4 regions of the Cobetia sp. L2A1 genome follow, and region 1 is predicted to be linked to each of the others. Evidence: predicted binding sites of a transcription regulator. Region 1 holds the regulator's gene; each other region holds the start of a gene.
What was found. Region 1 encodes sigma-54, which starts transcription at its own class of promoters, with help from an activator protein. Its sites were predicted from a motif close to TGGCACNNNNNTTGCTNT; they were not measured.
Positions count from the first base shown of each region.

Region 2: the regulator sigma-54 is predicted to act here: its motif matches at 3,247-3,264, upstream of GQR90_RS07280 (aminomethyltransferase family protein).
Region 3: the regulator sigma-54 is predicted to act here: its motif matches at 2,455-2,472, upstream of GQR90_RS08485 (DUF3305 domain-containing protein).
Region 4: the regulator sigma-54 is predicted to act here: its motif matches at 1,470-1,487, upstream of GQR90_RS02050 (ANTAR domain-containing response regulator).

Region 1 is NZ_CP047025.1:795,613-802,826, forward strand. It holds gene GQR90_RS03410 (HPr family phosphocarrier protein) at 1-54, opposite strand, end outside; gene rapZ (RNase adapter RapZ) at 41-955, opposite strand; gene ptsN (PTS IIA-like nitrogen regulatory protein PtsN) at 1,068-1,538, opposite strand; gene hpf (ribosome hibernation-promoting factor, HPF/YfiA family) at 1,548-1,856, opposite strand; gene GQR90_RS03430 (RNA polymerase factor sigma-54) at 2,454-3,902, opposite strand; gene lptB (LPS export ABC transporter ATP-binding protein) at 4,122-4,862, opposite strand; gene lptA (lipopolysaccharide transport periplasmic protein LptA) at 4,866-5,450, opposite strand; gene lptC (LPS export ABC transporter periplasmic protein LptC) at 5,583-6,269, opposite strand; gene GQR90_RS03450 (KdsC family phosphatase) at 6,269-6,838, opposite strand; gene GQR90_RS03455 (KpsF/GutQ family sugar-phosphate isomerase) at 6,990-7,214, opposite strand, start outside.
Region 2 is NZ_CP047025.1:1,666,472-1,673,685, forward strand. It holds gene GQR90_RS07265 (hypothetical protein) at 1-101, opposite strand, end outside; gene GQR90_RS07270 (GNAT family N-acetyltransferase) at 414-842, opposite strand; gene GQR90_RS07275 (helix-turn-helix domain-containing protein) at 993-1,691, opposite strand; gene GQR90_RS07280 (aminomethyltransferase family protein) at 1,860-3,005, opposite strand; gene glnT (type III glutamate--ammonia ligase) at 3,735-5,069, shown strand; gene GQR90_RS07290 (class II glutamine amidotransferase) at 5,210-6,127, shown strand; gene GQR90_RS07295 (protein glxC) at 6,128-6,814, shown strand; gene GQR90_RS07300 (FMN-binding glutamate synthase family protein) at 6,829-7,214, shown strand, end outside.
Region 3 is NZ_CP047025.1:1,944,996-1,952,209, forward strand. It holds gene GQR90_RS08475 (4Fe-4S dicluster domain-containing protein) at 1-484, opposite strand, end outside; gene GQR90_RS08480 (DUF3306 domain-containing protein) at 902-1,756, opposite strand; gene GQR90_RS08485 (DUF3305 domain-containing protein) at 1,753-2,352, opposite strand; gene GQR90_RS08490 (formate dehydrogenase accessory sulfurtransferase FdhD) at 2,661-3,569, shown strand; gene GQR90_RS08495 (helix-turn-helix transcriptional regulator) at 3,566-4,531, shown strand; gene GQR90_RS08500 (helix-turn-helix domain-containing protein) at 4,759-5,391, opposite strand; gene GQR90_RS08505 (histone deacetylase family protein) at 5,570-6,667, opposite strand; gene GQR90_RS08510 (bifunctional acetate--CoA ligase family protein/GNAT family N-acetyltransferase) at 6,905-7,214, shown strand, end outside.
Region 4 is NZ_CP047025.1:436,815-444,028, reverse strand. It holds gene GQR90_RS02055 (CmpA/NrtA family ABC transporter substrate-binding protein) at 1-697, opposite strand, end outside; gene GQR90_RS02050 (ANTAR domain-containing response regulator) at 812-1,417, opposite strand; gene GQR90_RS02045 (NarK family nitrate/nitrite MFS transporter) at 1,946-3,304, shown strand; gene GQR90_RS02040 (hypothetical protein) at 3,439-3,627, opposite strand; gene GQR90_RS02035 (GNAT family N-acetyltransferase) at 3,899-4,468, opposite strand; gene dbpA (ATP-dependent RNA helicase DbpA) at 4,672-6,072, opposite strand; gene GQR90_RS02025 (pyridine nucleotide-disulfide oxidoreductase) at 6,926-7,214, shown strand, end outside.

The DNA.
Region 1 (7,214 bases):
GGCCCGTGCATGCAGGCCGCGTTTGTTGGTCAGGATGAGTTCACGACTGTGCATCGCAATCTCCTCGCGCATCATCTGCCCCATTGAGAGCAGTATGAATCCCCAGCTCGCGATGGCGTAAGCGGACTTCCGGCAGTAGTGCAGCAAAGTGGGCAGCAAGCTTCTCGCACAGATAGACGCTGCGATGCTGGCCGCCAGTGCAACCGACAGAGACGGTCAGGTAGCTGCGATTGCTGGCCTGATACTCTGGTAGCCAGCGCTCCAGCCAGCCAGCGATGTCATCGTGCATGGCCTGTACGACGGGATAGTCTTCGAGAAACTTCACAACGCTTGTGTCACGGCCGGTATCGGCGCGCAGTGCGATATCCCAATAAGGGTTGGGCAGGCAGCGTGCGTCGAACACCATGTCGGCATCTGTCGGGACGCCATGCTTGAAGCCAAAAGACTCGAACGTAAGTGTCAGATGGCGCGAGCTATGCTGGGCTACCTGCTCAGTGATGCGTGAGCGCAAGTCATGCACACTCAAATTGGTTGAGTCGATGATCAGATCAGACTTCTCGCGGATGGGCGCCAGCGTCTGCTGCTCGATCTCGATGGCTTCCGCCAGAGTGCGGTCATTGTCGCGCGTGAGCGGATGACGGCGGCGAGTCGCGGAGTAGCGCTCCAGTAATACGCGGGAATCGGTCGTGATATAGACGACCTGCACGTCCATGCCGCTCTGACGTACTTCATCAAGCAGTTCCGGGAAGCGTGTCAGGGCATCAGGAAGATTGCGTGCATCGATAGACACTGCGATGCGACGTCGGGTAGGACTATCTTTCTCTAGCTGTTCGACAAGCGGTGCCAGCAGCATGCCGGGAAGGTTATCAATGGCGTAGTAGCCAATGTCTTCCAAGGCCTGAAGGGCGATCGATTTACCGGAGCCAGAGCGGCCACTAATGATCACGATCTTCATGAGTGCTCTCCAAAGGCGAGGTCAGCGTAGAGTGAGTGCGAATGGCGCCTGAGAGGGCAGCCTGAATAGTGGCTGTCAGTGCAAAAACCCGGACGATGTCCGGGCTCGATGATCAACGCGTCGGAAGATCGGCGATTGCTGATGTCAGTACATCGTAGAGCGCATGCTGGCTATCGGCCTGACGTAATGCTGATCGGTTGGTGGGTGAGTTCAGCAATTCAGCCACCTGCCCGAGCAAGGTGAGATGAGTGTCATCTGCCTCTTCGGGTACCAACAGTACAAACAGCAAGTCGATGGGCTCTCCATCGATGGCATCGAAGTCGATGGGGTCACCAAGCTTCAGAAATGCTGCGATGGGCGTCTTGCAGTGCGGACTACGTGCATGTGGAACAGCCACGCCGTGGCCGATACCGGTCGACCCCAGTCGTTCACGGCCAATCAGGCGCGAGAAGACTTCCTGGCTATCCAGGCTGGGAATGTTCTGGGCAATGAAGGTGCTGAAAAATTCCAGTACCCGCTTTTTGCTCCCCCCGGGGACGCCGTAAAGCGTGCGCTCGGGGGGAAGGATCTGATCAAGTGTCATGGCAGAAGGTCAACGTGTCCCGGTGCCCTGAGAGCGAGCCTGGGACTTTTCCTTGTGTTTGACCAGCTGGCGATCCAGCTTGTCGGCGAGCGCGTCTATGGCAGCGTACATGTTGGGGTCTTCTGCCAGGGCATGGAGGTCTGCGCCTGCAGCATGCAGCGTACAGGCTGCCTGCTGGCGCTCCTTCTCGATCGACAGAGTCACCTGAACATTGGTGATATTGTCGTAATGCCGTTCGAGGCGAGCGAGCTTCTCGTTGATGTAATCGCGGAGAGGATCGGTAAGTTCCACATGATGCCCGGTGATATTCACTTGCATGGACACGCTCCTTTATCCAACGGGTTACCTTTCAATTGTAACCCTTTTTGACTGCGAGCAAACCCTGATAAGACGCTCTGCTACATGGTTTGCGCATCCGCCACTGCCAGTAACAAAATTGGGCCGCGTCAGGTGCGCCGAGCGCCTACCCTGACAATGCCCAAGCTTTGAGCAAAGATCAACGCTGCGCTGCATCGTGGTGTAAGGCTTGTCTTCAACTCACTGAGGGATAACGGAACATTCCATCAAAGAGGAGTGCGTTGGTTTGCGTTAGAAGCGCAGCAAGAAGCCGCCTGTTAGTCGCCAATCACAGCATATACGTCGATATTGGCGGTCTTCTGAAACTGACAACAAGTGCGCTTCGAGTGTGACAAGAGCACGATCGGACGTGAGAAGAGTTACACGAATGATCGACAATACTAATAAAAGTGATTTGAAAAACAGGCGATTGGAAGCGCACGCCGGATTCTAGCGAAAATATCTTGGTAGAAAGCCGACGACTTTCACGCACGTCGGCTGGCCATCATGCGGATATTGACGATAGGGGAGGCCATGACAGAGAGGCCGTAGTCGAAGGGCGGCCTCTCTGTCATGTAATCAAGCGAGTCGCTTGCGCTCACTGGAAGACGGAATGCCCATGGCTTCGCGATATTTGGCGACGGTGCGGCGCGCGACTTCAATGCCATCGCTGGCGAGTAGATCGACCAGCCGTGAATCCGACAGCGGTTTTCGCGCTGGTTCGTCTGCAATCAATTTGCGGATGCGCGCACGAATGGCCGTGCTGGAATGCGCATCACCATTGCCGTTACCACCGACCTGGCTCGAGAAGAAGAACTTGAGTTCGAAGACGCCGCGTGGTGTATGAATGTACTTTTGCGTCGTGACGCGAGAGATGGTGGATTCGTGCATCTCGACTACCTCGGCAATATTGGCGAGGATCAACGGCTTCATGCCTTCCTCGCCTTGCTCAAGAAAGTCGATCTGCCGCGTCATGATCTCACGCCCGACCTTGAGCAGCGTGTCATTGCGTGACGAGAGACTTTTCATCAGCCAGCGCGCTTCCTGAAGATTATCCTTGAGAAAGGTGTTGTCTACTGACTTGTCTGCCCGTTTGATGAGCGCTGCATAGTCTGGCTGTATACGCAGCTTCGGGAGTGCCTCGGGATTGAGCTCCACTTGCCAGCCGCGCCGGGTATGGCGTACCAGCAAGTCGGGTATCACGTAGTCACTGGCGGGCTCCCCCCAGGCAGAAGCTGGCCGTGGGTCCAGTGCTCGTATCAGCCGGATGACGTGATCCAGCTCGTCATCATCCAGCCCCAGGCGGCGCTTGAGTAGCTTGCGATCATCGTTCCCTAGTGCTTCGAGAAACTGGCGTACCAGGCGGCGAGCTTGAGCAAGCAGTGTCAGGTCATCGGGCAGCAAGGCCAGTTGTAGCAGCAAGCATTCGCGTAGATCACGCGCAAAGACGCCGGTCGGATCGAACTGCTGCAGGCGGAGCAGGACCTGCTCAAGCTCCGATGCTTTGAGGCCAGACAGCCCTTGTCCACGTAGACCATCGACGAGCTCATCAAGCGACAGGCTCAAGTAGCCTGCGCCGTCCACGGCATCTATCAGGCTTTCCGCCATCTGCCGTTCACGGTCGTCGAGGTCGGTCATTGCCAACTGCCAGCGTAGATGATCTTGCAGGCTTTCTACACTCGTGTTGCGCTCGAAATCCTGGCCGTCATCACTGCCGCTACTGCTTCCCGAGTTTGTCAGGCTGCCAGCATGATCCTGATAGAGGTCCGACCAGTCGCTATCGAGAGGATATTCTTCCGGGATATCACTACTTGTTTCAGCTGAAGAGATTTCGCTCGCATCCTGAATCTCGACGACTTCCAGCGCCTCATAGTCCTCGTCGAGTTCCAGCATGGGATTGGACTCGAGCGCCTGTTGGATTTCCTGACGCAGGTCGAGCGTCGACAACTGTAGCAGCTGAATGGCCTGCTGCAGTTGTGGCGTCATGGTCAGTGAAGTGCCAAGGCGGAGTTGCAGGGTGGGTTTCATGGGGCTATCGATTCACGGCAAAGGAACGTGCTTCTACGCTATACCGTGGGTCGGGGCACTGACAAGGGGCGAAAGAAATTATTCAAGCAACTTGCATGCCATGTTTCAACGAAGGTGGTATGGACGTCATGCTCAAGGCTGATGTTCATGATGATATATCAGCCCTGAGCATGCACTGCGTGCGCGAAGGTGCGCTCGCCAGAGGGGTTTGCCAATGGACTACAGCTTGAACTCATGCCCCAGATACACGTCACGCACCTGCTGATTGGCCAGAATGGTTTCAGCATTGCCATGCGCAATGATCTGGCCGTCGCCAACGATATAGGCGGTATCGCAGATATCGAGCGTCTCACGGACGTTATGATCCGTGATCAGTACACCAATGCCGCGATCACGTAGCTGGCGTACGATGCTCTTTATCTCGCCTACCGAGATGGGATCAACGCCGGCAAAGGGTTCATCCAGCAGCACGAAATCCGGTTCCGTGGCCAGTGCCCTTGCGATTTCGACGCGACGGCGTTCGCCGCCAGACAAGCTCATGCCGCTACTGGCGCGAATGTGAGAAATGCTGAAATCGTTCAGCAGTTCTTCAAGGCGTGCCTTGCGCCCGTTGCGATCGAGATCCTTGCGTGTCTCTAGAATCGCCATGATGTTGTCGGCGACGGACAGCTTGCGGAAGATCGAGGCTTCCTGCGGGAGATAGCCGATGCCGGCGCGTGCGCGCAAATGCATGGCGGAGTCGGAAAGGTCATTGTCATCAATGGTGACGCTGCCCGCATCGGCGCGCACCAGGCCGACGATCATGTAGAACGAGGTCGTCTTGCCGGCCCCATTGGGCCCCAACAGACCCACGATATCGCCCTGACGAATCTCCAGCGAGATATCCTTGACCACCTTGCGGCCCTTGTAGGCCTTGGCAAGGTGGCGTGCGCTGAGTGTACGGAGAGGAGCGGCAGTCATGACTTAGTTTTCCTTGCTGGCATTGGTGCCGCGCGGCGTCAGCGTCATGTGCACACGAGAACTGCCGTCGGTCTTCTGCGTGGTATCACTGCTGTTATTGGCATTGACCTGACGCTTGTCGAGGAAATACTCCACGTAACCGCCTTCGAAGGTGTCAGCATCTTTTTCGAGGCGCGCATTGCCTACCAGCTCCACCCGACGCTCCAGCGCGTGATAGAGAATGGTATCCGCCCACCCCTTGACCAGCTTTTCGTTCGGGTTGGGTTGTTGTTCCATATAGGCTCGCTTGCCTGTTGCCTTGACCAGAGATATCTCGCCACTCTTGGCACGGCTGATGTCAACACGACTGGCATCCAGTTTCATGCTGCCTTGTCGCATTTCGACACTGCCGGTATAGACAGCAGTACCCGCCTTGTCATCCAGCGACAGGGAATCGGCGGCGATGTCGATACGCTGATTGGCATCACTGTCGAGCGCCAGTGCTGTTGGTGCAGCCATGGACATGCCAAGCGCCAGGCATAGGGCCATGGCACTGGTGTTGAGGGTGTGGCGCCAGGCCGACAAGGGCTTGAGAGTCGTTGAAGTCATGGGATGCTCCTTGGCAGAACTGGGTATGTCTTCTCGATCGGACATGCTGTCGGGAAGCAGGGAATGGGGGTTATCAGGCTGGCAGCGTACGTCAGCAACTCGTTACGCCAATCATGTGCCAGGAGATAGTGACTACTGACTGGCTGAAGGTGCAGCTTCGAAGGTGCTGTTGATGCGCTCTTCGCTATCGGTTGAGGCAGCATCGCTATCGTCGTCGATTTGCTCTGCTTCCTTGCTGGCTGCGCTCTTGCCCTTACCAGGCTGGAGCGTACCGCGGACACGACCGTCCAGCACAGCGGAGTCCTTGGATAAGTCCGCACTGAAGCTGTTGCTTTCGATCTGCTGACCATTCTGGGTAATGATGACGGGGACGTCGCTCCAGGCGCGGTTCTGTTCGCGGCTGTAGTTCAGTACGTCCGTATTCAATGTCCAGGCATCGGAAGGCTGGCGCAATGTGGCGTCACCCTCTAGCGTGAAGGTGTCTCCACCGGCGCTGAGAATGCCGCGCTTGCCAGTGGCATACCAACGCCGGTCTTCGCTATCGTTGGTGCGAATCTTGGGTGCCTCGGCGTAGGTAACGTCATCCTCGGGCGTATGTTCGATGCGCGGGGAGGTCATGGCCTGAAAAGGCACACCCCGCGCATCGAAGCGTGTCATGTCAGCCCCGTCGAGATAGTAGTCCGGCTCATCACTGTTGGCCTGTGTGTCTACGGCGGATTCAAGGCTGTTGCGCTGCTCGATCAGGGCGAGTACGCCCCCGACCAGCAGCAATAGCAGCAGCAACCACAAGCGCGGAGAAGGACGGGGCAGACGTAACATCAGGCGCGCGACCCCTGTAGATAGGTATCCAGTACTGACGCCCAGTGTCCCTGCGCCTTGAGCAGTAGATCACAGATCTCGCGCACGGCGCCGTCGCCGCCCTGGCGAGTCGTCACCCAGTTGGCTTCGCTCAATACATAGGGCATGGCATTGGGCACACTGATGCCAAGCCCGACGCGACGGATGGCTTCGCGATCTGGCAGGTCGTCACCACAGTAGGCGACCTGATCGAGCTCGATATCGTTATCACGGCACAGCTGAGTGAGTGCGACCAGCTTGTCCTCGCGCCCCTGGATGACATCATGAATGCCGAGTTCCTTGGCGCGTCGCTCTACCATTGGTGACGTGCGTCCGGTAATCAGCGCGACAAGGATACCACTGCGCAGAATCAGTTTGAGACCATGGCCATCCTGGACGTGAAAGCTCTTGGTTTCCACGCCATTGGCGTCATAGTGCAGATGATTGTCAGTCAGCACCCCATCCACATCCAATGCCAACAAGCGTACGTGACGCGCACGATCGATGATGTCCTGTGGATAGTCTTCCGGCAGGAAAATGTTCTCATTCATGATGTTTCTCCTCGCACTCCGTGCGTACTTGGCGCTGCCCCGTGAACGGCTGATGGCTTGGTGAAGCATGGTAGCTGCACGTGGTGGCCGTGATGACATCGATCTCTGCATCATATTGATGCCTTGGAAGACAGCACTCACGCCCAGTGGTTCAGATCACGCCGCTGGCCAGCAGGCCGTGCATATGGATTGCCCCGATAGGGTGCTCATCCTCATCACAGACTACCAGAACGCTGATACGGTTTTCTTCCATGATGCGTACCGCCTCTGCGGCCAGCATGCTGGCACGGATGGTCTTGCCGCCGCGTGTCATGACATCATCGACCTTGAGCGCGCGTAGATCGCCATGTTGATCCAGTGTGCGGCGCAGGTCACC
Region 2 (7,214 bases), 870 kb from region 1:
CAGAAGGGCTCAGCTTGTGAGCGCTGAATTACAGCGTCGTGATCCAATCCATGAATTCTGTCCACGGCGATGCTGTCGTCACATGGTTCCACGGTATGCACATGAATATTTCCCTTGAGCCATCGGGTCTTTCGGGATGGATCCTTCTGCGAGGGGGCATAAGGGTTGTGCACCGGTGGCTTGTGGACCATAGGCTTTTGAACCTGGAGCTGGTGGTCACGATCGGGAACGCGGGCAGCATTGGTGCAGGAAGTGAGAGCCATGCGTGTTGTCCTTTTCACGACGGGTGGCATGAAAGCCGCAAATCATCGATGGCGAGAGATCAGGGCGATATACCTCAACCCTCACTCTGTCGTCTGCCGCTGAGCCTTTCTCCTCACATTATTGAGGCGAGGTGTGGAGTCTTCGGCAAGTTAAAATGACCTCTGGAAAACGCACTGTTTCTTGGCGAGAGCAAAGCCCAAGGCAGCATAGAATTGCTTGGCGACATCACGGGTTTCATTGGTGCGAACGCGCAAGGTCACGTGTTCGGTGGCAGCCCATGTCTTGGCTTGCTCAGCCAGTGCCCGTCCTGTGCCCTGCAAACGAGCATTCTCGGCGACGGACAAGCCCAGTATCTCGATGAAATCGGCCGAGGCGGCACGGAAGGCGTGTTGCGCATGCAGCCAGCCAATCACATTGCCATTCTGCTCTGCCACCCAGATGCGATCATGAGCGGATGAGAACAACTGCTCAAGGCGTCGAAGGATCAACGCATCATCCTCATGGGGAAGGTAACCCAGCGCGGAGGCGACATGTGCTATCCCTCTGGCGTCCTGAAGTCTGGCAAGGCGAATCTTCATGGATAGCGTCCTTCATGAGTAACGTCCCGCTCGTGTCTCACGATAATGCAGGCTATGTCTTGAATGCAGGATGAGGGGCAACCCGTCGCTCGTCAGGCCGTCGTTCACAAGGGTGTTGCTCTCAAGGTCATCGCGACGCGTCTGGATGCTTCACTCATCGTCATAATGAATGATCGACAGCAGTTGAATGGGCACGTCATTCAATTTCTCCGGGCCATGCGGAACACCGGCATCAAAGGCCAGGCTATCGCCGGGCCCCATGTCATAGAACTTGTCGCCATGACGATAGGTCAGGTGACCGGAGAGGAGATAGATGAACTCATGCCCGGCGTGACAGAAGTTCGGGAAGACTTCGCTGGCATCATCCATCGTGATCAGGAAAGGCTCATAGAGCTTCTTCGGTCCTTGTTTGTAACTTAGCAATTGATAGGCGTGGCCCACTTCGGTACCCGTACGGACCACCTGCATCCCCTGGCCCGCCTTTGTGAGCTGGGCGCCGCGCCCATTGACGTCGTAATCGCTGAACAGTTTCGAGATGGGCAGACTCAGCGCATTGCACAGTTTATTCAGGGTATCGAGGCTGGTGGAGACCTGGGCATTTTCCACCTTGCTGATCATGCCTTGGCTGACACCGGCAATACGCGAGACATCGGAAATCTTGTAACCCTGAGAGACACGTTGTTGCTTGAGTGCCCGCGCGATGTGCTGTTCAAGCCCCAGGCGAGTCTCATCGGCGGCCGCCGTGATGGTCTCTTTCGGCGCGGACTGCTCCGCAGCCGTGGGCTGTGTGTCAGGTGGCGATATGTCCTGCGCTGATGACTCGGAAGACGCGGAAGGTTTTCGCGGCATGGGAGGCTCCTGGATGTCTGACGTGGCATGGGTCGTGATGCGCCTGCCATGTGCTTGATATGCACGTTCTGAGGGTGACAGTAACAAGTTTGTGTCAAACCCACACGCCTCCCCGGATGAGACCCGAGGAGGCGTGTGATGGTGCGGCCTTGAGACGTTTTACTCGGTTCAGCCGCGTGCCAGTCGCTTGGCTTTCTCCGGATCATCAAAGGGGAGGGAATGACTGATGGCGGAGAGACTGGTCTCACCGTCAGTGTCGGTCTTGAGTGTCAGCGGAGTGCCATGTTCGGCGTAGCCGGGCGCTAGACGTGCCAATGCCATGGAGCGACCACTCAGACGGGAATACATGCCCTGGGTGATCACACCCACACACTTGCCGTCGGCGTAGACCTGGTCACCGATCTGCGCGACCTGCTTCGAGTCGAGCAGCACTCCGTAGACCTTGACGCGCTCCTTGCCCTGGAGTGCGAAGTGATCACTGGCACCGCGGAATTCGGTCTTGCCTGGCGAGACGGTGAAGTCCAGCCCCAATTCCCACAGGGTATCGCCCGCGGGTTGGTCAGCGTACGGATAGGTTTCAGAGTTGTCGGCCGGATAGAACAGCAGATGGCTTTCGACCCGCAGCCAATCAAGCGTGCCGAAGCTGCACGGTTTGATGCCCATCTCGGCGCCATCCTCGAGGATCTGTTCCCACAGAGAGGGGGCATCCTTGGCCTTGCAGAAGATCTCGTAGCCACGCTCACCGGTGTAGCCGGTCCGCGAGATCATCACGTGGTGGCCGAACAGCTGGGTCTGTAGGTGATGGAAATAGCGCAGTTCACGAATCTCGGGAATGTGGCGCTCCAGGAAGTCCACGGCCAGCGGGCCCTGCAGCGACATGTCGTGCATATCGTCATCAAAGGTCAGGCTGACGGCACGACCCAGCGCCGTCTTTGCCAGCATCTCGTTGGCGGTGCCGGTGCCATGCACGAACAGGTAGGAGTTGGGGGCCAGGCAATAGACGATACAGTCATCGACGAACTTGCCGGCTTCATTGAGCACACTGGCATACACCGACTTGCCCGGGTAGAGCTTGGACATGTCGCGGGTGGTGACGTAATCCAATACCGCCTGGGCATGTGGGCCAGCACAGTGAATCTTCTTGAGGCCCGAGACATCCATCAACCCTGCACGGGTGCGGATGGTTTCATGATCGTCGGCTGTGTCTGACACCGCGTAATTCCAGGCGGTGCCCATGCCATTCCAGTCTTCAAGCTCCGCGCCCAGCGCGCGGTGTTGTTCGGCCAGTGCCGAGATGCGCCATGAATTCGCCATGCGTCTCTTTCTCCTGTGAGTCGTTGCCTAGCGTAAGTGGGGCTATCTGATCCCGTCCCTGCATAGCTTGCGAGAAGCTCAACGCCGGGAGGGAAATGTTGTTGTTTTCTGGCATGTTGCTTCGCGCCGCTTCATAGCCTTCAGCGCTATCCAGTGCTATTTCCTCCCGCTCCATTGCCTCTCGCGCTGCATTATTTGGCCCTCTATCAATTCTTGAAGGGAAAAAAACATTCCTATCGGTTAAGCAAGGGGCTTGCCAACTTTCAAAATGTGGTGGTGCTGGCGGGTCTCAATCATCGGTGAGTGAGTCCGCTGGCTCAATGAAGGCCGCTTGGGGAGAGAGTTTGCGAAGTGGTGCATCGTGGCGGTGCGTTATCTGGCAGTCATGCACGCCAATGGCGCACATTTGTCGCGAACGTGTCGGTATTGGTCGGCTAATGCCGTGATGATGGAGAGAGTTTGGTGATGATTTAAATTAATTTATCATATTTTACAGCGGCTTAGGTGTTGCGTTCGAGGCGTGTAACGCAAGATTGGCACGCTGCGTGCTTTTCTCTCAGGGAAATAAAGTTGACCATCAGGAATCACAACAACACGTTTCGTCCGCTGTCTTCACTGTCCTCTTCACTGTCAGAGTGACCCACAGGAATCAGATTCCGGGTTGCGACCGACACCCTGAGTGAAGGGTCCAGCGAGACGACACCCCGGTCCGCTCTCAAAGGAACTCCGATGTCTCCCGAAAATGCGCAACAGTTCATCAAGGATCACGACATTCGCTACCTGCTGGCGCAATTCGTTGATATTCATGGTGCCGCCAAGACAAAATCCGTTCCAGCCAACTGTCTGATGGACGTGGTCGAGAAGGGAGCAGGTTTTGCAGGTTTTGCCGTCAGTGGCCTGGGCATGTCGCCGGAAGGCCCCGACTTCATGGCCCGCGGCGATCTTGCCTCGCTGTCGCTGGTACCGTGGCAGCCAGGCTATGCCCGCATGGCTTGCGATGGCTACGTCAACGGTGAGCCGTTCGCCAATGACAGTCGTGTCGTGCTGCTCAAGCAACTGGAGCGCATGAAGGACAAGGGATGGACGCTGAACACCGGGCTCGAACCTGAGTTTTCGCTGTTCCGCCGCGGTGAGAGCGGCCAGCTCTTGCCGGTGGATGAGAGCGATACTCTTGCCAAGCCTTGTTATGACTACAAGGGATTGTCGCGCTCGCGGGAGTTTCTCGAGCGGCTGGTGGAATCCCTGCAGGCGGTGGACTTCGACATCTATCAAATCGATCACGAAGACGCCAACGGCCAGTTCGAGATCAATTACACCTACAGCGATGCGCTGACTTCGGCTGACCGTTTCACCTTCGTGCGCATGGCGGCCGGTGAAATCGCCAATGATCTGGGCATGGTGTGCTCCTTCATGCCCAAGCCGCTGGCAGATCGCCCTGGCAACGGCATGCACTTCCACCTGTCTGTCTGTGATGACAGCGGTCGCAATCTGTTCGCGGACGATTCCGACGTACAGGGCATGGGGTTGTCGTCATTGGCGTATCACTTCATGGCGGGTCTGCTGGCTCACGCCCCAGCGCTGTGTGCCTTTGCGGCACCGACCGTCAATTCCTACAAGCGTCTCGTCGGCGGTGGCAGCACCAGTGGCGCGACCTGGGCGCCCGTCTTCATTGCCTACGGTGACAACAACCGTTCCGCCATGGTGCGTGTGCCCTATGGCCGCCTTGAATTCCGCTTGCCTGATGCCGGCTGCAACCCCTACCTCGTCCACGCCGCCATCATCGCGGCAGGGCTGGATGGCGTGGCGCGAAAACTTGATCCGGGCACGGCTCATAACATCAACCTGTATTCCCTGACCCCGAGCGAGTGCGTGGAGAAGGGCATCGAGAAGTTGCCCCAGAACCTCTCGCTGGCCATCGATGCGCTGGAAGCGGACAGCATCCTGCGCGAAAGCCTGGGGGAAGGCATCTGCGAGGAATTCATGCGCCTCAAGCGTGATGAGTGGCAGGAATACAACGCTCAGGTCAGTGACTGGGAAGTCCGTCGCTACGCCGAATTCTTCTAGAGGCCGATGACTGTCGAGGTCATCTTGTGGCGGTGACGCCATTCTTTTTGATGCGCAGGGGCCGGAGGGCTATACGGCCTTGTCATCTGCTTTCACGACATAACGTCATGATGTGAATCATGGCAGCGAGGGACATCATCATGTGTGGGATCGTAGGCCTATATCTCAAGAATCCAGCATTGGAGTCGCGCCTGGGCGAGCTGTTCGAGCCCATGTTGATCTCGATGACGGACCGCGGCCCGGACAGCGCCGGCTTTGCCATCTATGGCGATGAATATGATGCTGGCATCAAGCTGACGCTGCAAAGCGATGCTCCAGCAGAAGACTGGAGCCTGATTGCCAGCGGACTGGGCGAGCAAGTAGGGACAGTGGCGGACTGGTTCAGCAATGCCAGTGTCGCGGTCTTCAAGCTCGAGGGTGAAGAAGGTGCCGTGCGCGAATGGCTGACGATGAATGCGCCCCAGATTCGCGTACTCAGCGTTGGGCAGAGCATCGAGATTCTCAAGGCCGTCGGCCTGCCAGCACATATCGCCAGCCTTTATGGCCTCAAGAACATGAAGGGCAGCCACATCATCGGGCATACCCGTATGGCGACCGAAAGCGCCGTGACGCTACAGGGGAGTCATCCGTTCTCCACCGGTCGTGATCTGTGCCTGGTGCATAACGGCTCGCTGTCCAATCACAATTGGCTGCGCACCAAGCTCAAGCGTGAAGGCATCAGCTTCGAGACCGACAATGATTCCGAAGTGGCGGCAGGTTACCTGACCTGGCGTCTGGAGCAGGGCGACAGTCTGGAAGCCGCACTTAACGGTGCCCTCAAGGACCTGGACGGCTTCTTCACCTTTGCCATCGGTACCCGTGATGGCTTTGCCGTGGTGCGCGACCCGATCGCCTGCAAGCCTGCCGTGATCGCCGAGACGGATGATTACGTGGCCATGGCCTCTGAATATCGTGCCCTGGCCAGTCTGCCGGGCATCAAGGACGCCCGTGTCTGGGAGCCAGAGCCGGGAAGAATCTATTTATGGGAACGTGAAACGTCCCGTACGGAGGCCGCGTAAATGATGAAGACTCATGACTTGGCCACCACTGGATTACGCGAACTCAATCAGTCATTGCATGATGCACAGATACTTTCCAGTGCGCGTGAATGGCGAGTGACCAATCCTGATGGTGCACACAATATTGCCTGTGGCATCAATGAAGATATCAGTGTCGATATCGATGGGCATGCCGGCTACTACTGCGCAGGCATGAACCAGAAAGCTAACATTACCATTCATGGCAATACCGGAGTTGGTGTCGCCGAGAACATGATGTCAGGTTGCGTTCGCGTCAAGGGTGATGCCTCGCAATCAGCGGGTGCCACCGCGCATGGCGGCCTGTTGGTGATCGAGGGCAATGCCGCGGCACGCTGTGGCATCTCGATGAAGGGGGTCGATATCGTCGTCAAGGGCAGTATTGGTGCGATGAGTGCTTTCATGGGCCAGGCAGGTCGCATGGTGGTGTGTGGTGATGCAGGCGAGGGGCTGGGAGATTCCCTGTATGAGGCGCGTCTCTACGTGAAAGGCACGGTCGCATCTCTTGGCGCTGACTGTATCGCCAAGGAAATGCGCACCGAGCACCTGGAGGAATTGGGTGAATTGCTGGCGAGCGCCGGCATTGACGAAGATCCGGCCAGTTTCACGCGCTTTGGATCCGCGCGTCAGCTCTATCACTTCAAGGTCGACAACGCCTCAGCCTACTGATCAGGATGCCCAACATGACTGACGAAACTCAAACACAGCCCTACAACCCGGCACTGCGGGAATCCGCCACCTTTGGCCGCGATGTCATTCACGAGATTCAGCGTGCGGCAGAGACCGGCATCTATGATATTCGTGGCTGGGGCGCCAAGCGCAAGGTGCCACACTTTGATGACCTGCTATTCCTTGGGGCCAGCATGTCGCGCTACCCACTGGAAGGCTATCGCGAGAAGTGCGAGACCGAAGTCGTGCTGGGTACGCGTCACGCCAAGAAGCCCATCGTCATCAGTACACCGGTCACCATTGCCGGCATGAGTTTCGGTGCACTCTCCGCGCAGGCCAAGGAAGCGCTGGGACGAGGAGCCTCGGAAGTCGGCACCTCGACGACCACTGGTGATGGCGG
Region 3 (7,214 bases), 1.1 Mb from region 1:
TGACCCCGTCGCTGGTCAGCATGAACTGGCCAAGATAGCCCGAGAGGCTGAGCGCATTACGAGATGCTGTATGCGATGGCAGCGCCTGGCTTGCAGTGAAGTGTTGTTCATCGAGGGAGACCAGGGCGCTGTTATCCTGATCACTTGTCAGTAGAGCCAGCGACAATCGTGTCGTGGTGGGCAGCTGTAACAATAGAGTTGCCAGTGCGCGTATCCGTGCTTCACTGCCGACCAACAGCGTTTGCCCCCGGCTGCGATAGCGGATAGGCGCGCTACCTGCATCGCTGGCGAGCAGTGGGAGGCTGGGAGCCTGCGTGCCGATCGCAGCAGACCCTGTCATGGAAGACAGTGCTCGTTCGCGAGCCTGTTTATTCAGCGCACGCTGGGTATTCTCAATGCTCAGGCCGGTACTGGCGTGTACAGCCAAAGGCGTGCCGCGCGATGCCGGATCAAGCGGCTGCGGGTGCGTGGGACTCGCCGTCATCTTACTCATCCTTTTCGGTCGTTGCGGCCCTGTCAGTCGCTGCTGCCGTCAGGTGGCAGAAGGCTATCGCAGGGCCCTGTCGCCGCAGATTCTCGAGGCAGACGCCCGGTCAGCAATCAACAGTCCTTCAATGGGTGATCAATGGCATGCTCTGCATTGCGCCGTGGGCGGTCAGGTCGCCTCAAAAGAATAGCTCAGGTAGGCAGATGCCACGGGCATTGTCTGCCGCCCTGAATTTCTCAGTGAATCAGGAGCTGCGGCGTGGCAAGCATGTCATGCAAAATCTAGCGAGTGCGTTGCAGACATTGCACCTTGTTAATGCGCGCTGTAGTCACTCATGAGCCATAAGGCTGACCCCAAAACCGATAGTGAGCTGCTGAACTGGGTCATATTGACTCAAGGTAAGTGCGCAGCGCGTCATCCTGGTAGGTTGGGTAATCGTGAAGTGTCGTTGGTAGAGGGCTGGGCGGCGGTTGGGGAATCATCCGCATAAGCTGAATCAGTTACATCGTCTGCTTCACGTTGAGGCTCGACGCTTTCAGCGGTGGTGGCTATATCGTGAGGTTCGTGCTGTGTTTCTGTGTCTGCTTCATTATGCTTTTCATGATTTTCGTCCAGCGCTGTGTCTTGCTGACCCGTGGCTGGCGCCGGCTGCTCCTGGTCTTCTTCGTTCTGGTCTTCTTGGTCCTGTGTTGCGAGGCTTTCCTCGACCTTATGGGTCCAGCGCCGCAGGGTCTCGGCCACGCCATCTGCTAACGGGCGCATCTTGGAAAAGTCCTGGTCGTAATCATCCAGCCCGTCACGCAAAGAGTGTTCTCCCCCCATGAAGATGCGCCGGAGCGCTTGCTGGCGAAGAGCGGGGTCCACGCCGGTCTGCATGAATGCACTGACATCGGCATCAGGCATCAGTGTCTCTGGATCGGGTAGCTCGATAGCAGACGTTTTGTCAGCCTCGTGCTCATCGATGCATTGCTCCGCATGCCCTTGGTCGGTTGGGACCTCCGCACGAAGTTCACCGTTGTCAGCCACACCCTGATGACCAGCAGGGGGTGGCTGATCATCCGTCAGGCTCGCAGATGCTTCCCTGGTCGCCGCTATCGCAGTACTCATGTCTGAGGTGGCGGGCGTACGTGACGATGTCTCGAATGCTGTTTTGGCCTTGTTTGTTTGCGTGTGGTCGGTGTGCTGTTTGCGCCGCGACCAGCGTGACAGCAGACTCTCCTGTCCCTCATCAGCGCTGTTGGTCGGGGAGCTTTCCGGGCGGCGTGTCATGATTTTTCATCCGCTTGCTGGGGGGCATCCGGTGAATGCTTGAGCGGTTGTCCTGACTGACTCGCCCGCCCGGCACCCTTGCGCTTTTTCTTCTTGCCTTCATCGACACGCTCACCATGACGAGCCAGATAGCCTTCTAGCCAGACCATCAGCGCGGGCGGCATGGGGGTGTCGAGCACCAGTTGATCACCATCCATCCATTGAGAGGCGACTTCCTGGCAGGCCGTCACGACACGTGGCTGCATGCCATCGTCTTCACGCTCCTCGCAGAGCACAAATAACCGCGGCTGGTCACAACGCAGGTTGTAGCGATAATCAGTGCGTTCGGTGAGATGTAACTGGAGTGCTAGCGTGCGGTGATTCGCGAAGTCAGATCGTGGGCTGTCATCTTGAGGCTGATGGGCGTCTTCAGCCTTGGCTGGCGCGAGTTGTGCGATGCGCCATGTGTCGATGCTGAAGCGGCCCAGCCGCTGAGTTGTCGGTGCCAGTGAAACACTCATCCAGCGCGTATCGTCACTGCGCGGAGTGACTGGTGATGGTAGTGAGGCGTGTGGCTCGGGAGTTGTATCCAAAAGTGAATCTGAATGTTGAGTCATGGCATCTCTCATGAAGTGCTGTCTTGCGCGCAGCCGCGTAGCGCAAAGAGCGCAAAGTCGATGGGCGTAGCGGTCATCTTTCTTGAATGGCTGAGTCTGTATTTTGCAAGAAACATGCCGTAGTGGACGACGCTATAATCGGTCTATCTCGTGTAAAGGACACTGAGATAAGGACACTGGTATCCTGTGCTCATTCCTACTGCTGCACTTCTACTACACACCATTTTGAAGGCGGTGAAGGTGGTTTTAGAAGGGTAGGCAGTCCCACCGTATTTCGCATCAGGCACGATGAGGGAGACCCCGACGTCATGAAGACTTCCGTACGGCCTGCGATTAGTCATGCCAAGCTGCCGACTACGTTAGATATCGAAGTGATGGATGAGCGTGGCCAGCAATTTCAGCAATCAATTGCGGCTGAACGCTCACTTACCATTTATCTCAATCGACGTGAAATCGTCACGCTGATGACTCTGGGAGCCGAGCCGGAGGCTCTGGTTGCTGGCTATCTACGCAATCAGGGATTGTTGGGGGAGCTTGAGGATCTTGAGGCACTGCAGGTGGACTGGGAGGTCGAGAGCGCCTCGGTCGTGACACGCTATCTGCCAGATGATATCGAGCAGCGGCTTGGCAAGCGTACCGTGACGACAGGCTGTGGCCAAGGCACGGTATTTGGCAATCTGCTGGAGCGTCAATCGCTCGCCGCGTTGGATTCACGATCCTTCAGTCAGGCGCAGCTCTATCGATTGCTCGATGCGTTGGCCGCACACAATGCCACGTATCGTAAGGCAGGTGCCGTGCATGGTTGCGCATTGTGCCGTGATGATGAGGTACTGGCCTTCATTGAGGATGTCGGGCGGCACAATGCAGTCGATACGCTGGCAGGCTTGAGCTGGCTATCGCCGTTGGATGAAAGTGCGCTGAATTACTCCGGAGCCAACATCTTCTATACCACAGGTCGATTGACGTCGGAGATGGTGCTCAAGGTCGCCCAAGCCGGTATTTCCGTATTGGTGTCGCGCTCTGGTGTGACACAAAAAGGCGTTGAATTGGCGAGTCGTTTTGGTGTGCTGTTGATTGCGCGCGCCAAGGGCATGCACTTTCAGGCCATTGATCCTGTTGGTCGGCTGGTACTGGACGCCATCCCGCCACTGCGCGCGGCGGATGTCGCAAAGGCTGCTGGAAAAATTGTCGCCAAGGAGCAGGGAGGCAAGCCATGAATCAACCTGTTGCCCCGACATCACCGCTCGCATCCGCCGCTGCGCCCGTGAGCCATGACAATCCGTTCCTGACGGTACAAGAAGTAGCCAAGCTGTTGCACCTCAATGAGAAGAAGATTTACCAGCTGGCGAGTGACGGCACCATGCCGGCGACCAAGGTGACCGGAAAGTGGCTATTCCCGCGTCGGCTGGTAGAGCAGTGGATACTCGAGTCAAGCCATCATGGTGTGCTCGCAGACCGGCTCATGCTTACCGGCAGCGATGATCCATTGCTGGCGGCACTCTCCATGCGCCTTAACCAGCAGCATGGCGGCAGTGCTTTTTACGGCATGAGCGTCACGGGAACACGGTTGGGTCTGGATTTGCTCAGCCAGGGACGAGCGGATGTCTGTGCCATTCACTGGGGGCGGGCAGAAGAAGCGGCGTTGCGTCATCCTGCGCTGATCCGAGGGCATGATGGCTATCGGCAGTGGGTGCTCGTCAGATTGGCACGCCGCACACAGGGCTTGATCATTCGCAACGAAGACCGCCATCTGCCAGTGGAGCCTAGTGGGCTTTTCGGTGCACAACGGCGCTGGGCTGTCCGGCAGGAAGGGGCGGGATCTCAGCGTTTCCTGCAGGAGTGGTTGTCGGGTCATCAAATGCGTCCCGAGCAGCTCAATACGCTCGCCATTGCATACTCGGAGCGTGAAGTTGCTTCACTCGTGGCACGAGGTGAGGTCGATGTCGGACCTGGAACCTTGTCGGCCGCCAACGAGTTTGGACTTGGCTTCGTGCCTGTCTGTGAAGAGGCGTTTGATCTTGTCGTACCGCGCAATGTTTATTTCCGCGACTTGTTTCAAGGCATGCTTCGCTATCTCACTACCCCCAATGGCATTCAACTAGCTCAGTCACTGGGAGGATATGATCTTCGTGAGTGCGGTCAGTTGATCTGGCGCGGTGATGCGACACAACACGACTGATTATCCTGAACTCAGGGCATGAAGCCGTCGGACCTAGAGCACTGAAAATCAAGCTGGGCACGTTCAGAGTCAAGATAGATAAAAGCGCCCACTAGCGAATCGCTAATAGGCGCTTTTTGTTGTCTGTGCTGCCGGGGTTTCATTCTCATGTTTTTATTGAGAAAAAATTCTCGCTGTTATATTGCGATGTTAAAACCACTTAGCCGTTAGCCATCTGGAGAGAATGATTAGTCGGCATCAGTTCGAGTGCAGACAGATAACACCACGGCATCATCTTCACTGGTGGAAACCAGTGCATGTCCCATGTCTGAGTCGAAGTAGATACTGTCGCCCTGGTTGAGTACGAGAGGTTCATAGAACTCCGAGTAAAGCTGAATGCTGCCTTCCAGCACCATCAGAAATTCCTCGCCATCATGACGCACCCAGTCCGGGAAATCGTCAAAACTGCGTGCGCGAACACGTGTCTTGAAGGGAATCATGCGTTTTTGAGCGAGCTGCCAGGAGAGCAGTTCATGCTCGTAGGTGGGGGTCGGATGACTCTTGCCATCCCCCACGCGCGTGAGATCTCGCCGGCCAAGAGTACCGCTCTGACGCTTGGGGGGGCTCAGTAACTGGGGTAGATCGATATTGAGCCCGCTGATCAGTTTCTGCACCGCGGTGAAGGTCGGCGATATCTGTTCGTTCTCGATCTTGGACAGCGTAGAGCGAGCCAGTCCGGTGCGTTGGCTGACATCCTCCAGGGTCCAGTGATTGGAGAGCCGGATTTGCTTGACGCGCTCACCAAGCTTGAGGGGTTCTACAAAGGGCTTACGGCCGGAGGCGATTCGAACGGCTGCATCCTTGTCAGTGGGTGTGCTCATGAGGGCTTCGCTGTGATCAGTGGCGCTGGCGGCCATATGTTTACTATAGGAAACTTTTTCGCCAGCTTATCACGAATGGAAAATCACGCAGAGCCTCGAAAGTCATGCGCATTGCTACCAGCGACAGTGAAAATGGTGTTTTGGACATCGTTGACGTTTCCTGCACAAGGGAAACGATTTAGAACAATGGATGTTCACGATCGCTGCGCGTATCACTGGTCGCGGGATTGGAGTTGGGAGTGAGGGGAGTATTACCCATCCTGCGAGTAATGCCTGTCTTGGGGGTAAGGTGTGAAGTGGTTGATAAGCCATCTTCCATCGGCAACCCGACCAGCGCCTTGACGTGCGCTTCGGCACTTCGCCCAAGCGCGTCTAGACAGTAGCCTCCTTCCAATACCGAGACGATACGACCGTGGCAATGGCGTCGTGCGACATCCATTGCGAGGCGGGTGATCCAATAATAGTCATCGTCTTCCAGACATAATTCTGCCATCGGATCTTCACGGTGTGCGTCAAAGCCGGCGGAGATCATGATCAGCTCCGGTTTGAAGTCATCGAGACGCTTCAGCCACTGAGCTTCTATGGCGTGTCGAAAGACAAGGGAGCCGCTGCCTTCGTCCAATGGGGTGTTGTGAATATGCTCCCAGCTGCTTTCCAGATAGCGCCACGGATACATGGCTGTCTGGAAAGATGAGCACACAAGGGTGTCTGGGTCGTGTTTGAAAATATCGACCGTGCCATTGCCCTGATGCACGTCAAAATCAAGGATGGCGATGCGTTTCACGCCGTACTGCTGGCGCGCATGCAATGCCCCTACTGCCACATTGTTATAGAAGCAGAAGCCCATGGCATCGGTACGTTCTGCATGATGCCCAGGGGGGCGTACCGCACAGAAAACGTTGTCAGCTTGATTTCGCATGACCTGATCTACACCGCGCACGACTGCACCTGCGGCTAGACGCGCTGCTATCAGGCTATCGGAACACATCAGTGTGTCGTCATTGAGAGCGAGCAACTGGCCATTCTGAGGTGGGCACTTCTCCAGCGCTTGCAGGTGACGCATCGGGTGTACGCGGGCAAGTTGCTCAAGCGTTGCTGCTCTGGCGCTATATTGCTGCACATGCTGAATGACTCCGCTTAGCGCGAGGCGTCGTTCGATGGCTTGTAGGCGCAATGGGCTTTCTGGGTGGGTAGGCCCCATGAAGTGGTTAGAACAGTCGCTATGAGTAATGTATGAGGTGATCATCGGCATGCCCGCTCGCAAAACGCTTGTCATAATGCAAAGTATAGACACTACATTAGGAGCCGAGCGCTGCGCGGGATAGTGGCAGATGGTCTAGCGCGGCGTGTTCTGGCTTCCGAGACTCTGCAAAATCTGCGTTATCGCTACCGTGTTGCAGTCGAGCCACATGCATTGAATGGATTTATCCGATGCGTGTGGCTGTTCAGAGGACGTTGTTCACGGCATGCTGAGATGAAGGTATTCACTATGCAGGTCTGATAGGACAAGCACATGAGCACGCGATTTCTGCGTAATTTCTTCGAACCCCGCAGCGTGGCGGTGATTGGCGCTTCGGAAAAGATGCACTCCCTTGGCGGACAGGTACTCAGGAATCTATTGGAGGGGGGGTTCAAGGGCACCCTCGAGGTCGTCAACCCAAAGGGATATGAGACGGTGCATGGTGTGAACTGTGTGCGGCGCGTGAGTGATCTATCTCAAGTGCCGGACCTCGCTATCCTGTGCTCGCCCGCAGAGACCTTGCCGAAAATGGTGGAAAAGCTCGGGCGCTTCGGTGTGAAGGCCGCCTTGCTGATTTCAGGTG
Region 4 (7,214 bases), 360 kb from region 1:
CCCAGTCTTCCCGCACGCCCAGCACCTTTTCCTGCCCGAAGCGCCAGATATCATGACTACCAGCGACCACCTGCCCCATGCCCTGCACACTGGCCAGACTGTTCCACGGCTCACCGACACAGAAACCATCCAGGATGCCCGAAGCGAGTTGCGCTGCCATCAGTGGCGGGGCCACCGCGCGCATATCAATCTGTGAATCAGGGTCAATCCCGCCCGCCGCCAGCCAATACCGCAGCAGATAGCGATGCGAGGAGAACGGATGCACGCTCGCGAGTCTCAGCGGTGCTTCACCGCGCTGACGACGCCGTCTGACGTGCTCGCCCAGCGCACAGGCAATCGCCAGAGGGCTATCAAGCACATGCTCTTCTTCCGCCAACGTCGCCATCAGCGAGCGTGACAAGGTGATGGCATTGCCGCCCAGATTCAGCGTCATTGCGCTGATGATCGGTGTCGCGCGACCGTCCAGCCCCAACGTTGAGGTCAATGGCATCAAGGCCAGCATCTGCGCCCCCTGCAAGACACCTGTCTGCAGGTCATCACGCAGTGCAGCCCAGGACGGCTGCCACTTGAGCGTGACCGCGAGCCCTTCATCCCGGAAAAATCCCAGCTGCTCGGCCACCACGAAGGGCGCAGCATCATTGAGCGGCATCAGTCCCAGCGTCAGCTGGTGATCATTCAAGGGTGCATCACTGAGCATCACAGACACCTCATGGGCAGACGTAGCAAGAAACAACAGAGCAGAAAATAGCAGAACCAGAAACGACAGAACCAGAAACGACAGAACCAGAAACGATCGAACAGAACAGCATGCTCACGGGCGACCACCACCAGAGCGGCCACTGTCAGCACGACGGGTGGCTTTCAGCAGCTCATCGGCCAGTTCGTGCAGTGCCAGGCGGCGATTCATCGCGGTCTTGCGCAGGTACTGATAGGCCGCATCCTCACCCAGTCCGCGCGCCTCCATGACCAATGCCTTGGCACGATCAACGCTACGCCGCTGAATCAGCGTGGTCTGGGTGCGATGGAGCTCCCCCTTCAAGGCGCGGTGTGCCTCGAAACTGGTGATGGCGACCTCCACCATCGTGCGCACCATCGCCGGCATCACATGGTCGACGACATAGGCCGACACCCCGGCGCCTGCTGCCTGTCGCACCAGGTCCGGCGCATCCTCGCTGGCCAGCATGATCATCGGCTTGGGATAACGACGCCCCAGCTGACCGAGGTGCTCCAGCGTATCGCGGCTCGGCAGGTCAGCGTCGATGATCACCGCATCCGGCTGATGCTGCTCGACCAGCGCATGCAGATCTTCGTGCTCATCAACGCGCAGCGCCACCTCAAAGCCAGCGCTCAACAACGCCTGCTCCAATGCGGCGGAACGCTCGCTGCGAACATCGACGATCAGCACAGTCACGGGCATGTCAGGGTTTCCTCGGCAAAACGTGTCAGGCAACTTTTCCACATGGCCTGACACTGCAGGAATCATGCCGCATGCTGGTGCAACCTTGCGGTTGCGCGCTTTGCGCAGCCCTTGGCCTGCACAGCAATGACGCAAGCAGATGCAATCATCACCCCGTGCGCCAGACTGGTACGCCACAGCATCGTCACGCACCGCAGACGGGCACGACGCAGAGCTCATCGCGCTAGCACCGTCAATGGTCGCCGCGATGATATATCACCAACTCATTGATATTGCTTGCCTTACCCCCTCATTACCGGCACAAGTGGCGCGGTCCTTGCTTTGTCCTACCCAGCGTCCCGCGAGAGCTGTTATCCCCCGCTCTCACCGTGATGCCCATGACGTAGACCAGGCTCCCATGAGTACGAGTGCGTCGAACCCGGCACCTCAACGACGAGGCAGCCCTGCTGTTCTCAACAGCCGTTCGACCACTCTCTGAGCGCACTCACCGTGTGCTCGGTCTCGACGCTGCATCAGGAGCCCGCACTCATGGATATTCGCAACAAGGCCAACCGCATCCGGCTGTTCAGCCTGAAAACGCCGCAGATGCGCGCCTTCCACATGTCATGGTTCGCCTTTCACGTCTGCTTCTTTGGCTGGTTCGGTATCGCGCCGCTGATGGCGGTGGTGCGTGACGACCTCGGCCTGACCAAGACCCAGATCGGCAACACCATCATCGCCTCGGTCGCGATCACCGTCATTGTACGGCTTGCGATTGGCGTACTCTGCGATCGCATCGGGCCACGCAAGGCCTACACCTGGCTTCTGTGTCTTGGCTCTCTGCCGGTGATGTGCATCGGTTTTGCCGACAGCTTCGAATCCTTCTTCCTTGCCCGCCTGGCGATCGGTGCCATCGGCGCCTCCTTTGTGATTACCCAGTACCACACCTCAGTGATGTTCGGTCCGAATGTCGTCGGCACCGCGAATGCCACTACCGCGGGTTGGGGCAACCTTGGCGGCGGTACCACGCAGATTCTGATGCCGCTGGTGATGGCTGGCCTGCTGATGCTGGGCGTCGAGCAGACACTGGGTTGGCGCCTGGCGATGGTCGTACCGGGCATCGTGCTGTTCCTGACCGGTATCGCGTACTACTTCTTCACTCAGGATGCCCCGGACGGCAACTTCAGTGAGCTGCGTGAACGCGGTGAACTGCCCAAGGCCGAGAAGGAATACAGCATGCGCGCCACCTTCGGCGCGGCAGCACGCGATATTCGTGTCTGGGCACTGTTCCTCGTTTATGGCGCCTGTTTCGGTGTCGAGCTGACCATCAACAACGTCGCCGCCATCTACTTCTTCGATCACTTCGAGCTGGATCTCGCCACCGCTGGCCTCATCGCCGGCCTGTTCGGCCTGATGAACCTGTTTGCCCGCACCCTGGGCGGCGTATTCTCTGACCTGTTTGCACGCCAGTCAGGGCTGAAAGGCCGCGTACGCTGGCTGTTCATCGCCCTGCTGTGTGAAGGCGTAGCGCTGGTTGGTTTCGCGCAGATGGAAACCCTCGCCGTGGCCATCGGCATCATGCTGGTGTTCAGCCTGTTCGTACAGATGGCAGAAGGCGCCACCTTCGGTATCGTACCGTTCATCAACCGCAAGGCGCTGGGCGCAGTGGCCGGCATCGTTGGCGCCGGCGGCAATGCCGGTGCGGTAGCGGCAGGCTTCCTGTTTCGCAGCGAGGAGCTGTCCTATCAAGAAGGCCTGATGTATCTGGGCATGGGCGTGATCGTGATCTCGCTGTTCGCGCTGCTGGTACGCTTCAGCGCTGCCACCGAGGCCGAGGAAGGTCGCGCCTATCAGGCGGCAGTCGAAGACCGCAAGCAGGACAGCACGCAACAACCGGCTTCTGCATGACACCGACAATACCACCCGGTCGATAGATGACTGACGGCCCCAGACACAAGAAGGCCCCACCTCATGGGAGGTGGGGCCTTCTTGTGTCTGCATGCGTATCGGTGGCCGTACTGGAGGCTCACCGAAGACAGCACTTAGCTGTCGGCAGCGTCCTGGACGTCATCGCCCGCACTCTCGATACTGTCGCCGGCATTTTCGACGGAGTTATCCATCTTCTCGCCAGCTTTCTCCATCGGGCCCTTGTCATCGCAACCAGCGAGGGACAGGCCTGCGAAGCCCAGCATGGCAATCATCAGTGCGCTACCCAGTGTCTTGATCTTCATGATCTTCTCCCTTGAATCATTGGTTGCGGTCAAAGCCGCTATTGACCGTGCATCGCGCAGGTGTGCGCTCATGCCACGGTGATCGAATGTGGGCACGGCGTGTCGAGGTGCCGGGAGATAAAGCGCCAGGCACGTGACCTCCCGGACCTGCAAACTGCCGTGCTACCCGAGGATATGGAGCACAGACCCTGAAGATTCAAGGGCTGATACCATGTTATGCCACTATCCTCTGCTAAAGGAATAGCGCAACAAGGGCCAGTGCCTCAAGCCCTCAGATATCGCGATAGAAGCTGTGGTGGAACAGCACTTCGCCCCCTAGCCCATCCAGGTAGCCTGCCACCAGTTCAAATGCGACAAAGGCGCCGGGCACATCATTACGATTGCAGTACAGGCCGTAGTGGCGAGCTGGATGGAAGCCGAGATGAGAGTAGAAATCGACGTGTCCCGCCGCGACCACCGCACCAACACCCAGCAGGCGACAACGCTTGACCGCCGAGACCACCAATCGCTTACCGATACCGTGGCGCTGATGCTGCGGCAAGACGGCCAACGGCGCCAATGCCATCAGCACGCGATCGGGATAACCGACGAGATCAACACGTGAGGCCATCACATGGCCTAGCAAGCCACCCTCACCCTCACTGAGGTGGCGGCCGGTTTCAGGGTCGGTGACACGCTCGGCGACTAGCGAGATCTGCGACTGCTCATCATGACGCAGTCGCTCTCCCAGCAATGCCTCGCGGTGGCCGGCAAAGACAGATTCATGAATGCGATATACCCGCTCATGATCAAAAGCGCGCTCTTCGCGAATGCGGAGATTATCGGCCGTACTGCCAGTCATCTGTGGGCTCCCTGTCAGCGCCCTGCCAATCAAGGCGGCTCCCCTTTAGATTAGCCAGCGGATGCATCTTCAGCGAGGTGCAATCTACTGCTCAAAAAGCACGATGCCCGCCAAGAAGGCGGGCATCGATAAGCGTGATCTCAAGGTCGAAAGACACATTAGATCCCTGAACAGTACCCGACAGGTCTTTCGACCTCTGCGGGTTAGCTCTTGAGGCGACGGGCGCGGAAGGAGCGACCCTTGAGCTTGCCATTCATCAACTGCGCCAGCGCAGCCTTGGCGACATCGCGCTCTACCGCCAGATAGGTGGTACGCGCCAGCACCTTGATCTTGCCGATCTGGCTGCCAGACATGCCGCCATCACCGGTCAGCGCGCCCAGAATATCACCGGGACGCAGCTTGTCCTTCTTGCCACCGTCAATCTGCAACGTGGCCATACGGGCATAGAAAGGCTCGCGCGTCAGCATGCTTTTGGACGGCAGCGGTTCCGGCGTCAGTGTCTGCTCAAGGAACTCACCGAGCTTGGTCAGGCGGTAATCTTCCTTCTCGGTATACAGCGTGCAGGCGATGCCGGAGCTGCCTGCACGGCCCGTACGGCCCACGCGATGGACGTGTGCATCGAGATCACGCGCGATTTCATAGTTGAACACCGCATCCAGCGCTTCGATATCAAGACCACGTGCGGCCACATCGGTAGCAACCAGAATGGACGCACTCTTGTTGGCGAACATCACCAGTGTCTGATCGCGCTCGCTCTGCTCCAGGTCACCGTGCAGTGCCATCGCGCTGAAACCGTGCTGCTTGAGGGCATCGTTGACCTCTTGCGCCTCGCGCTTGGTATTGCAGAACACCACGCTGGATTCCGGACGATACTTGAGCAGCAGAATGCGCAGCGCCTCAAAGCGTGCCTCATCGTCTGCCACGCGGTGAAACAGCTGATGAATGCTGCTCTCATCGTGGGTAGAGGCCGCTTCGATACTCACGGGATCACGCAACATGCGCTCGGCAATCGGGCGCACGCTGTCCGCGAAGGTCGCGCTGAACAGCAGGGTCTGACGCTCTTGCGGCGCTTCGGCAACGATGGCGTCCAGTACTTCGGCAAACCCCATGTCCAGCATGCGGTCGGCCTCATCCAGTACCAGCGTATTCAACTCGGCGAGACTCAGGCTGCCTTTGCGCAGATGCTCATCCACACGCCCCGGCGTACCGACGATGATGTGAGCACCGTGTTCCAGCGAGCCCAGCTGCGGACCAAACGGCGCACCGCCACACAATGCCAGTACCTTGACGTTGTGCATGCCGCGCGCCAGGCGACGGATCTCTCCAGCGACCTGATCGGCCAGCTCGCGCGTCGGGCATAGCACCAGCGACTGAACGCGGAAGCGTGACACCTTGAGACGCGACAGCAGCCCAAGACCAAACGCAGCCGTCTTGCCGGAGCCCGTCTGACCCTGTGCGATCAGATCGCGACCTTCCAGCATCAGCGGCAGACTTTGCGCCTGGATAGGCGTCATTTCGTGATAACCCAGTGTTTCGAGATTACCGAGCAGTTCGGGTGCCAGCGCCAGAGTGGCAAAGGCAGAGGTGGCGGTGGCATCAGTCACGGGGACATTCCTTCAGATCAATGAACGATCACGAGCCGAACAGGCAGGTGCGCGCGGGCGCAGAGCATAGCAGAGCCAGCCCAATTACGCCTGTTGCGTAACCACCTTGACGCACAGGAAGCCAGCATGGGGAGGATGGCCGGGCAAGACGAGGGAACACAGGCATATTGATGGCAGAGGAATCTCCGACGACTGCCTTTTGGTCATCAGCCACTCGCATGAGATAAACAGGAAGCCCTTCATATCAAATAATGATTTTGACCAAACTGGTTTTAGTTTATGACCCAAGTCATTTATTAATTCCTGACAATTGATCAAAATAAAATGAGATATTCTCGAATATCATAACTGTAATGTCGCAGACTCAGACATTCTCCCTCACCATATCAACCGTTAGACGTATGGTAAAAGTACGACATCCTCATGATGGGGTTCATTATTTTGTCGATCATTCCTTTATTGATGATGTCATGAAATGCGAGTGCATCAGTGGAACAATAACCAAACTTTGCACTTTATCTATGCAAAACATGTAATTACTGAAAATAATGATATTTTATTACCTATGCCAGGCCCTTCACTTCGCGGATAACGGTCACCGTGAAGTGAGCCTCTAGTGCAGTGCGTTTCATGCAAATAGAGGTTGCGAGAAAGCATTGATTCGATAAAGACGTCATCGGCATGCCAGCCCTGTAGATGCAGGACTGGTATTGCCCGTAGGCGCTATTACCAATACGCAACACCTCATAGAGCGGAGTATTTCAATAACCGCCAGTGGGGCGAAGAAGAGCGACTCTCCCTCTTCATCACCCCGCAACAATGATGCGATATTTGAATCAGGGAGCTAGATGATATGCAGGATTTTTCTAATATAACGACATACGGCTGCATTGTTGCCGGTGTAGGGCCTGCTGGCATGGGGTTTTTGTTCAATGCACTCAAAAACGGTCAACTGCCTGAGATGGCACGCAGTGGCCTGTTGATTCTCGATGCCGGTGGCACGCCTGCCGGTGGCCGGCCAGGGGCCGGCCGACTGGGAGAGTATCGCATCACCGCCAACTCGGTCGGTGACGTCTTTCTCGACTGCCTGAGAGATCCGGTATTGGCAGAGTTCTTCGCACCACTTGAAGGTGACTCACGAC